2 regions of the Roseivirga sp. BDSF3-8 genome follow, and region 1 is predicted to be linked to the other one. Evidence: riboswitches for the same ligand, from Rfam matches in the RefSeq annotation. Region 1 holds a riboswitch; the other holds the start of a gene.
The links. A riboswitch is a leader RNA that binds a small molecule or an ion and turns the genes downstream of it on or off. The one in region 1 is predicted to bind S-adenosylmethionine.
Positions count from the first base shown of each region.

Region 1 (6,011 bases):
CCGGAGTCCGCCCACCGCATTACGGAGAGGTAGATGTCAGATGCCGGCAGGATTACATCTGCCCTGTCCGGATTCAGCTCCAGTATATTAATCCGGTCTTCAAGTGAAAACTGCCCGATATATTGCTGAACTTCTTCCAATTTTTCTATTCCGATAGTCTTGCCGGGTTTCTTACCTGCAAGGTCAGAAAGCTTATTAATGTTACCCCCGGTACCTATACTGACTACTTTACTGTGCCTGCGTTTAAGGTGGTGTAATACCCAATCTTTCATTTCTACCCAAACCGCCGGGTCGTCATGTTTTTCCAAAGATCTCACCGAACCAATAGGGAAGGAGCGGCTGGCCACCTTTTCTTTACGAATGTACAGATTCAGCTCAGTACTACCCCCGCCCACATCTATATGCAAATAGGTCTTATCCGTTAAAAATGACTGTAACCCTCTGTTTATCAGATCTGCCTCTTCATCTCCGTCGATAATCCGTATATCAAGGCCTAGCTTTTCCTTTACCTCCTTTGTAATCTCTAGCCCGTTTTCAGCCTCACGCATTGCTGAAGTGGCAAGGGCCATGCAGTCGTCTACTTCATATAAATCCATCAGGATCTTAAAAGCTTCCATCAGCTTTAGAAATTTGCCCGCATTTTCCTGTCCGATCCTGTTTTCTGTAAATACATCATGTCCCAGACGTAAAGGAAAACGTACGTATTCCATTTTTTTCAGGAAATAAGAGCCCTCACGGTCTATTACCCGGGATACTTGCATGCGCACGGCATTGGATCCAATATCTACTGCAGCTAATTTTAGCATAAGGTCACAAATCTGATGGTCTGCGGCTAAATTACAATTCTTCCTATACTTTCCTTTTTACTAAATCACTTTCAAATAGAAAGTTCGAACGTTTGCAGGACTATGGTATGAATATTTAAGGAAAAAATTTCCATGCATAATCTGTGCAATTCGCTTTAGTTCATTACATTTGTATGAGTACTTATCGAGAAAGACGGAGGGATTGGGCCCTTTGATGTCTTGGCAACCTTGGCAAACTTGGTGCTAATTCCCATTCCGGATACCCCTGTCACAATCCGGAAGAAGATAAGTGGTGATAGGTTTTACCTCTTCCTCTTTCTAGATAAGCGCCAAATGTGAAAATTTTAGCCAATGAGCGCACCCATTTTTTCAGTTATTAAGGACCGTATTCTTGTGCTCGACGGAGCCATGGGTACCATGATCCAACGGTACAAACTTACCGAGGAAGATTTTAGAGGAGAAAGGTTTAAGGATCATACTTTTGACCTCAAAGGCAATAACGACCTTCTTTCTTTAACCCGACCGGATATTATCAGAGCAATACATGCTGAGTACCTCGAGGCTGGTGCGGATATTCTGGAGACTAATACCTTTAGTGGAACCAGTATCGCACAGGCAGATTATAAACTTGAGGAGGCCGTGTATGACCTCAATTATCAATCGGCAAAAATTGCTAAAGAAGTAGCCGAAGAGTTTACGGCTAAAGACCCATCCAAACCCAGGTTTGTGGCAGGTTCAATAGGTCCTACAAACCGCACTGCCAGTATTTCTCCGGATGTGAATAATCCCGGTTACCGAGCGGTAACCTTCGATGATCTCCGCGTAGCCTACTACGAGCAAGTGAAGGGGCTGGCAGAAGGGGGGGCTGATATATTCCTGGTAGAGACTGTTTTTGATACCCTCAACTGCAAAGCAGCGCTATTTGCCATTAGTGACTATTGCGATGCGACCGGTAAAGTAATCCCTACTATGGTGTCAGGTACTATTACCGATGCCAGCGGGAGAACTCTGTCGGGACAGACCACTGAGGCTTTTTGGATATCGATCAGCCATATGCCCCTGCTTAGCGTTGGTCTCAACTGCGCATTGGGAGCCAAGCAGCTTAAGCAATATATTAAGGAGCTAAGCCGTGTATCTAATACTTACATAAGCGCCCACCCAAATGCGGGCCTGCCAAATGAGTTTGGCGAATACGATGAGTCCCCTGAGGCAATGGCAGCCACCATTGAGAGCTTTCTATCTGAGGGCCTTATAAACATTATCGGGGGGTGCTGCGGTACTACACCGGATCATATCAGGGCCATAGCTGATGTAGCTGCCAAGTATTCACCAAGAGTTATTCCTAAGCAGCCTGTGCGAACCCGATTCAGTGGGCTTGAGCCCCTGGTAGTGAGGCCTGAGACTAATTTTATCAATGTTGGGGAACGTACCAATGTGACCGGATCACGGAAGTTTGCCAGACTTGTAAAAGAAGAGAACTACGAGGAAGCACTATCTGTAGCGGTTAACCAGGTAGAAGGTGGGGCCCAGGTCATTGATGTCAACATGGATGAAGGCATGCTTGACTCTGAGCAGGTTATGACTACTTTTCTACACCTGATGATGTCAGAGCCTGACATTGCGCGCCTGCCTATTATGATAGACTCTTCCAAGTGGACGGTAATAGAGGAGGGGCTGAAATGCGTTCAGGGTAAATCGATCGTAAACTCTATTAGTCTGAAAGAAGGTGAGGAGAAGTTCATTCAGCTTGCTCGCCTGGTAAGGAAATATGGTGCTGCGGTAATTGTTATGGCTTTTGATGAACAAGGCCAGGCGGACAATTATGAAAGACGTATTGAAATTTGTGAGCGAAGCTACCGCATCCTGACGGAAAAAGTTGGCTTTCCTCCGGAAGATATCATTTTTGATCCTAATATTCTGACAGTCGCTACGGGGATAGAGGAGCATAATAATTATGCAGTAGACTATATACGTACCGTAGAGTGGATCAAAAATAACCTTCCCCATGCCTTGGTTAGTGGGGGTGTTAGTAATATCTCTTTCTCATTTCGAGGAAACGATATCGTGCGTGAGGCTATGCATTCTGCATTTCTATACCATGCTATTAAGGCAGGGATGGATATGGGCATAGTAAATGCGGGTATGATCGAAGTCTATGAAGAAATAGATAAGGATCTGCTCCGCAAAGTGGAAGATGTATTATTAAATAAGCACGCTGAAGCTACCGAGCAGCTTATAGAACATGCCGAGAGTATCCGGGGGCAGGGCGGTAAAGCTAAAGTAAAGGATGACGCCTGGCGCCAGGCACCTGTGGAAGAGAGACTTTCTCACTCGCTTGTAAAAGGTATTGTTGAGTACATCGAACAGGACACGGAAGAAGCAAGGCAAAAGGCAGATAAGCCCCTAGAGGTCATTGAGGGTCCTTTGATGGCTGGGATGAACGTAGTAGGAGATCTATTTGGCGCCGGTAAAATGTTTCTGCCCCAGGTAGTGAAGTCTGCGCGTGTGATGAAAAAGGCGGTGGCCTATCTGTTACCTTTTCTCGAAGAAGAGAAAAAGAAGAATGCGGATGCTTCCCGGAATGCTGGCCGTATTCTAATGGCTACGGTAAAGGGGGATGTACATGATATTGGTAAAAATATTGTAGGTGTGGTGCTCGCCTGTAATAACTATGAGGTGATCGACCTGGGCGTTATGGTTTCGCTTGAGCGGATTTTGGAAGAGGCCGAAAAGAATGAAGTGGATATTATTGGCCTAAGTGGTCTTATTACACCCTCTCTTGATGAAATGGTATATGTAGCACGCGAAATGCAGGCCAGAGGAATGGACACCCCGCTGCTGATCGGAGGGGCTACTACCTCACGTATACATACAGCGGTGAAGTTAGCGCCTGAGTATGGCCATCCGGTGATACATGTAGCGGATGCTTCCAGAAGTGTTACTGTAGCTAACAGTCTGCTTGGTAAGAATAAAGGCGAGTACACGGCTAACATTCGTGACGAATACGAACGCCTGCGCGAAGGGCATAAAAACCGTGGCAAAGAGAAGAAATACATCCCTATTGAGGAAGCCCGTAGTAATAAGGTGAAAATAGAATGGGATCCTGCTGACATCTCCAAACCGAATTTACTGGGTAATAAAACCTTTAAGAACTACCCTTTAGAGGAGATAGCCAGGTATATCGACTGGACACCGTTCTTTCATACATGGGAGCTTAAAGGCAGATACCCTAAAATATTTGACGACGGAAACGTAGGTACGGAGGCCAGAAAGCTATTTGATGATGCTCAGGGTATGCTTCAGCGTATTATTGATGAAAAGTGGCTGGAAGCAAGGGCTGTTGTGGGGTTCTATCCGGCCAATACTGAAGAGCACGATACTATCATTGTGTACGAAGATGATGAGCGAACCAGAGAGCTTACCCGTTTCCATACGTTAAGACAGCAAGGAAAAAAAGCCTCCGGTGTACCTAATATGGCCTTCTCTGACTTTGTCGCCCCTCTCGAATCCGGTCTTGGTGACTACATTGGAGGGTTTGCAGTTACGGCGGGTATAGGTATAGAGAAGTGGGTTGAAAAGTTTGAGGCTGATCATGATGACTATAATGCCATCATGGTGAAGGCCCTTGCTGACAGGTTGGCCGAAGCCTTTGCTGAGCTTATGCACGCCAGGGTTCGAAAAGAGCTATGGGGATATGCCAGCGATGAAAAGCTGGAAAACGACGACCTTATCAGAGAGAAATACAGGGGTATACGACCTGCCCCGGGTTATCCGGGTTGTCCCGACCATACGGAAAAAGTGACCTTGTTTAATTTACTGAATGCAGAAGAGGAGGCCGGGATATCGCTAACTGAAAACCTGGCCATGTACCCGGCTTCAAGTGTGAGCGGACTGTATTATGCACACCCTCAATCTAGATATTTTGGACTTGGAAAAATAGCCAAAGATCAGGTAGAAGATATCGCCTTCCGTAAGGGTATCCTCACCGAAGAGTTAGAACGCTGGCTTTCACCTAACCTGAATTATGACACAAGTATCCCTGAAAAAGCCACGACAACCTGAACAAGAGACCAAACAGGAGAAAAAAGGAATGAAGGTCACCGAATGCATAAAGAATAAGGGAGATAAAACTCTCTTTTCATTTGAGATATTGCCTCCCCTTAAAGGTGAGAACATCCAGAATATCTTTAATCACATCGATCCCTTGATGGAGTTCAAGCCACCATTTATTGATGTGACATACCACCGGGAAGAATATGTTTATAAAAAAAGGGAAAATGGGCTTCTGGAAAAGAAAGCCATTCGAAAACGCCCTGGTACAGTAGGCATTTGCTCTGCCATCAAAAACAGATATGAAGTAGAGCCTGTGCCTCATATTATCTGTGGGGGGTTTACGAAGGAAGAAACGGAAAATGCCCTTATCGATCTGCATTTTCTGGGAATTAATAATGTGCTTGTACTCAGGGGAGACCCAATAAAGACAGAGGGACGATTTGTGCCTGAGCCGGACGGGCATCACTATGCTACCGAGCTGCTCGAGCAGGTCCACAATATGAATGAAGGGCTATACCTTGATGATAGCCTTGAAAATGCGACCCACACCGATTTTTGTATAGGAGTGGCAGGCTATCCGGAAAAGCATTTTGAGGCCCCCAACATTAGATCTGATCTTCGCTGGCTTAAGAAGAAGATAGAAATGGGCGCAGACTATATCGTGACCCAGATGTTTTTCGACAATCAAAAATTTTTCTCTTTTGTAAAGGACTGCAGAGAGCAGGGTATTACGGTGCCTATTATTCCTGGTCTGAAGCCCATAACGACAAAGCGCCACATCAACGTTTTGCCTAGTATATTTCACATTGATATCCCTGAAGCGCTGTCCGATGAGGTAGAAAAATGTAAAGACAATGCGCAGGTCAAGCAGGTAGGGGTGGAATGGGCCATACAGCAGAGCAAGGAACTGATGGAGTTTGGTGTACCTGTCCTGCATTACTATAGCATGGGTAAGTCAGATACCATCCTCAGAGTTGCGAAAGAGCTCTTCTAGTACTTTAATATAGCACTCTCATCAAATAGCCGTCCGCAAGCAGCGGGCGGCTATTTTTTTTACCTGACAGAGTGCAATTTTCTGATTCACTATGATTATTGATTTAACTATCTCATTTTCAGTGATAACTAGTATTTTCATGTGGTTTTTAATATTCT
Region 1 covers NZ_JBGNFV010000001.1:5,755,839-5,761,849, reverse strand. The annotation lists gene AB9P05_RS23480 (Ppx/GppA phosphatase family protein) at 1-806, opposite strand, end outside; SAM riboswitch class I at 985-1,098, shown strand; gene metH (methionine synthase) at 1,158-4,868, shown strand; gene metF (methylenetetrahydrofolate reductase [NAD(P)H]) at 4,897-5,853, shown strand.

Region 2 (6,011 bases), 3.7 Mb from region 1:
CCGTATCTGTAATTATTTAGAACCCCCAATGTATCCGCAAATACAGCAGAGCCTGTGGGGTGCCCGCCTGCCCCTTTACCACGATAGAGTTGGTTCCCTGAATACTCTCCGGTTACCTGTACTGCATTATATTCGTATTCCACGCCATACAGATCAGCTTCAGAAGATACAAAAACCGGAGCGACGATTGCGGAAAGCTCATTATTGCCCTTGATTTTAGCTTCTGCGAGTAGTTTGATCCGTGCATTCGCAGCCTCTGCTATGCTGAGGTCAACTTCAGAAAGGTTTTGAATTCCGTGCCTGAATGGTTTATCTGTGGATAAATAGATGCCATATGCCTGATTAACAAGTATGCATAATTTATTGAGGGAGTCGAATCCACCTACATCCAGTGTAGGGTCGGCTTCAGCAAAACCCAGATCTTGTGCTTCTTTAACTGCCTCATCGTAACTTATACCTTCCACCCGCATTTTAGTTAAAATAAAGTTTGAGGAGCCGTTAAATATACCGCTCAGTTCCTGCAAAGGCTCACTACCGTAGTAATCCTCAAGCGTTCTTACGATTGGTACCGCACCGCAGCAGGAAGCTTCATAAAGCAAGGGGGATTTATGCTTTTTTTGCAGATCCAGAAGCTGGGGTAGATAAGTAGCCACCATTTTTTTATTGGCTGTCACTACTGGAATACCCTTCTCTAGCGCCTTGCTCACAATAGTAAAAGCACTTTCGTGATCAGTAATAGCCTCTACTATCAGATCAATACTATCATCCTCCAGTATTTCATCAGGGTCATAGCTAAAAATAGATTCTGCTATGGGTCTTTTTTTCCCAGGGTGTATTACTCCGATTTTTTTAACCTCGGCATCGACATCCGAAGCCTGTAAAATATCATAAAATCCCTGCCCTACGCATCCGAAGCCGAACAGGCCAATCTGTTTCTTGTTGCTCATATCGATAGTTCACATCCCTTAAGTTAGCTGTACCCTGCTGGGATGGTCATTATAAAATTTTGTAATACGATTTGAAATCTGATCGACTTCTAATAGAAAGCCGTCATGACCATAATCTGAATGAATGATTTCCACCTCGCATTGAGGGATATGTTTGGCAAGTTCCAGTTGCTCTTCCGGAGGGAAAAGCACATCAGTATCTATGCCTATTATCAACGTGTCCGCCTGGATTTGCCGAAGTGCCCTGGCTACACCCTCTCTCTCACGGCCAACATTATGACTATCCATCGCCTTGGACAGGTGCCAGTATGTGTACGCATTGAATTTTCGCGAAACGAGTTTATCCCCCTGGTATCGCTGATAAGAGACCGCCCGGTAGTTGTCGGTGATGTCTTCGGCATCAGCCTGTGTAGCTGCATATGCATGGTACTGCCTGTAGCTCAGTAAGGCGATACTTCTGGCAGCCTTAAGCCCGCTCTCTCCGGCCCTGGCCGTATTGAGCTGCCATGTAATGTCCTGCTCAATCGCCATACGCTGACTTTCGTTAAAAGCAATACCCCAGGGGCTGTGCCGGGCATTGGTTGCAAGTAAGACCAGACGCTGAGGCAAATTCGGTTGTACTATACTCCACTCCATAGCCTGCTGGCCCCCCAGCGAACCACCCACCAGGGTGTGAATTTGGCGAATGTTGAGATGGTCTCTTAGCTTATCAAAAGCGGCAACAATGTCCCGGTTAGTCAGAGTAGGGAAATTATGAAAGTATGGATTACCATTTTCTGGTTTAGGTGAAAGCGGCCCGGTGCTTCCATAGCATCCGCCCAGCATATTAGCGCAGATGATAAAGTGAGTTTCCGGGTCAAACAGTTTGCCGGAACCTACAAGGTCCGGCCACCACAGGCTTACATCCGAGCCGGCGGTAAGCGCATGGCATATCCAAACTATGTTATCCCTCTTTTCATTGATATTCCCCCACGTATGATATCTGAGCTGAAACTCGGAGAGTTTCCGGCCGCTCTCCAGCACAATACCATCCTTATTCGTGTAGGTATGAGCTTCCAGACTTATCATGCAGGTTGAGCTACGGGTTTTTTAATTACCTCAAATGCCTGGCTGAAATCTCCTTTGATATCGTCAATATGCTCAATACCGACAGAGACCCTTAGCATGGTGGGATGTACTCCGGAAGAGAACTGTTCCTCATCTGACAACTGCTGGTGGGTAGTAGAAGCAGGGTGTATGATAAGTGTTTTAGCGTCACCCACATTCGCAAGGTGACTTACCAGTTTCAGGCTGTCTACAAATTTCTCAGCATATTCTTTACCTCCCTTTATCCTAAAGCTGAGAACACCTCCAAAGCCTTTTTTAAGGTACCTGCTGGCTATCTCGTGATATGGGCTACTTTCCAGCCCCGGGTAGTTTACTGACTCTACCTGGTCATGCTGTTCGAGCCAACGTGCCAGTGTGAGGGCGTTTTCTACTGTACGTTCTACTCTAAGTGACAATGTCTCAAGTCCTTGGATTAGCAGGAAGCTGTTGAACGGACTCAGGGCCGGCCCTACATCTCTCAGACCTTCTACCCGTGCCCTTATGGCAAAAGCAATGTTTCCGAATGGGCCGCCTTCTCCAAAGACTTCCCAAAACTTCATACCATGGTATCCTTCGGAAGGCTCGCTGAAATGAGGAAACTTGCCATTTCCCCAATTGAAATTACCTCCATCCACGATAACACCACCAATGCTGCTGCCATGACCACCTATCCATTTAGTGGCAGAAGCTACCACCACATTTGCTCCGTGCTGAAGGGGGCGGAACAGATACCCACCTGCACCAAAGGTATTATCTACAATAAGGGGGATATCATGAGCTTTTGCTACGGCTGCTATTGCTTCAAAGTCAGGGATATTAAACGCCGGATTACCAATAGTCTCCAGGTAGATTGCTTTTGTCTTATCATCGATTCGCTTTTCAAAAGAATCCGGTTCATCGTCTTCAACAAAACGGGCCTCAATACCGAGCCGTTTAAGAGTTACCTTAAATTGATTGAATGATCCTCCGTAAAGGTTTTTAGTGGATACAAAATTATCACCGGCCTCCATGATATTAGTGAGGGCCAAAAACTGAGCGGCCTGGCCAGAGGAAACAGCTACAGCTGCCGTGCCTCCTTCGAGAGCAGCTATTCTCTTTTCGAATACATCTGTAGTAGGGTTCATGATTCGGGTATAGATGTTCCCGAATTCCTGCAGCGCAAATAGTTTAGCCCCATGCGCTGAGTTTTTGAATAAATAGCTGGAGGTTTGATAGATAGGCACGGCCCTGGATAACGTAGTTTCGTCTACTTCCTGACCTGCATGTAGCTGTAGGGTTTCAAATTTTAATTGAGACATGTTTAAAAGAAATAAAGGGTTAAAAAAAGGGACAGAGGCTACCTGTACCACTACGGGGTCTGGTAAGGCAAGGCTAAACTGTTAATGGCAAAAAGCTATTAACAGCAACAGGGACAACAACAGGCTAACTCCAGTAGGATGGACCGGTTACAGGTGCAATCAAATAATTGACTATCAGCTAATTGGAAGTATCCAACGCTACGGGATTTTAATTGAAATGGGGATAAAGAAGTAACCATCATTATGGAATTAATTTATATTTCCCCGGGCTTTCCGGAGTCAGGAATTAGCACCTTGACCTATTGCAGGTCAGGTTGCTAGTGCGTCATAGAGCCTGTCTCTCAGCACTTCTCTATAAATCAATTACTGTGGTTAGTAATTGACTGGATATACAATGTTATACACTCCCGGCGAGCTTTCAAAATCTTCTGCCAGGGATTTTTTCTGAACGTGATTTTGACGAAAGAGTTTCACGGCACCTCTGCTCCATGTTCTTTTACCGTTTGTAAAAACACGTCACCTCACTCATAAAAATAAGTCTGCCATTGCTGTAAAATATAAAAATCCATTTAGGTTGGTTTCTTTAATATTGCCATCGCATCAAAATTTAATAAGAACTATGCAAAAGAAACTAAACTTGAAAGCACTTGAGGTGCAGAGCTTTATTACCACTTCAGAAGCTAAAGAGATGAAAGCAGGTAAGCAGTCTCTAAATTATAGCGAGTGCGATAGCTGCGGAATTGCCTGTACAGTAGTAGACTGTCCGGTACCTAGTGAAAATTACACTGACTGCGGTAGCTGTGGTATTGCCTGCACCGTAGTAGAGTGCTAATCCATCATGTGAATGCATGCAGGCCTTTCAACCGGGAGGCCTGCATATTAAAAATACCTAAGCAGTAGATTAATCATCTTTTTCACGCGCGGGGTGTACGGAGGGTAAAGAAGCTTAACTGATGTATGGCCAACCCGTTGTTTCAGGACCGCTTTTTCATTGCTAAGACTCAAAAAGCCAAAGTGACCGTGACTTTTCCCTATTCCGCTGTGATTGGCTCCGCCGAAGGGTAGGTTTGGGTGCATAAAATGTACCAGCGTTTCGTTAACACATATTCCTCCGGCCGATGTATTCTTTTCAATTGCCTGCCGATTTTCTTTACCACCACAGAACAGGTACATAGCCAGAGGTTTTGGCTTGCTGTTGATATAGGTTATCACGTCATCTACCGTATTGAAAGATAATACAGGAAGGATAGGGCCGAAAATCTCTTCATTTGATAATTTGCCATCCGGATCAACACCTGTTAGGACTGTTGGTGATATATAGCAATCCTCACGGTGAGTTTGGCCACCGCTTACCAGCAGAGCACCGTCATCCAAGGCTTCATTTAGCATATCGTTCAGCCGGTCAAAGTGTCTCTCATTAATAATTCTGGCATATGCTGCGGATTTCTGAATACCTTTACCATCCGGGTCAAACAAGCGTAAAATGGCTGAGCGTATTTCCTCCAGCAGAGCATTTTGAATTTTTTCATGGCACAGCACATAATCCGGTGCTATACAGGTCTGTCCTGCATTACTGAACTTCCCCCAAACCAATTTTTCTGCGGTGTCTCTGAGATTTGCTTTCTCATCTACTATAAGGGGAGACTTCCCTCCAAGCTCCAGGGTTATGCTTGAGAGGTGCCTGGAAGCGGCCTCCATTATAATTTTACCTACTTGCGGGCTTCCGGTAAAAAAAATATGATCAAATGGTCGTTCTAACAATGCTGTACTAGTCTCTTTATCTCCCAGCATAACCTGGACGATATCATCATCACCAAAGCACTCTTCCACCATGCGGTGTATGAGATCTGAAGTGGCAGGAGAGAGTTCTGAAGGTTTGATCATGACAGTATTGCCAGCAGCAAGGGCGGATACAAGCGGACCCACTGTCAGATTAAAAGGAAAATTCCAGGGAGCAATTATCAGGCAGATTCCCTTCGGTTCATAGTGAATGGCCCCATTCGTACCTAACAGGCTTAGAGGCGTACTGACCTTTTTCGGCTTCATCCATTTTTTCAAATGAGTGATGGCGTGATTCAGCTCCTGGATTACTACGTATACCTCGCTGAGGTCTACTTCTTCAGGCGGTTTTTTAAAGTCTTTAAATAGGGCCTCCTTAATGGCCGGCCGGTTGTTCATTACCCAGTCACGTAGCTTAGTAAGCCTCCTTTTACGTGACTTATACCCTTCACTTCTTAGAGCGACACTGTTAGACTTTAAGCGCCTAAAGTGCTTGTCAACCACGTTATCCGTGGCTGTTGATGAATTATTAAGGGTTGCTTCAGGCATATCGGAATGGTTTTCAGAACAGTAAGTTTAAAACATTTTTCCTGAAAGTTGTTTTAATGTTACCTTTATGTTAACTTAATGTTACGGTAAAATTTATCTTTGCAATGGAATTGAATTCTGCAATTCAGCACACAGGGTATGAGAAGGAGAGTTGTTTACATATTTTTAATCTTAATATTATTGTTGACCCAAGGACTTAGTGCCAGGTGTATGTTCATTTCTGAAGGCACACATTTTACCGGCCACACCTCAATTGACTCACTGGTTATTTTTTACTCCCAGAGTAAAGCACTTGATGAGGAAGAAGTGGAAGACCACTTTTCCAGATTAGAAAATCATATTGAGAAATTAC
Region 2 covers NZ_JBGNFV010000001.1:2,101,152-2,107,162, forward strand. The annotation lists gene AB9P05_RS08545 (homoserine dehydrogenase) at 1-947, opposite strand, end outside; gene metX (homoserine O-acetyltransferase) at 966-2,015, opposite strand; gene AB9P05_RS08555 (O-acetylhomoserine aminocarboxypropyltransferase/cysteine synthase family protein) at 2,012-3,331, opposite strand; SAM riboswitch class I at 3,583-3,692, opposite strand; gene AB9P05_RS08560 (pinensin family lanthipeptide) at 3,951-4,163, shown strand; gene AB9P05_RS08565 (aldehyde dehydrogenase family protein) at 4,211-5,659, opposite strand; gene AB9P05_RS08570 (hypothetical protein) at 5,870-6,011, shown strand, end outside.
Region 2: linked by a shared signal. The riboswitch ahead of AB9P05_RS08555 (O-acetylhomoserine aminocarboxypropyltransferase/cysteine synthase family protein) and the one ahead of metH (methionine synthase) in region 1 are both predicted to bind S-adenosylmethionine.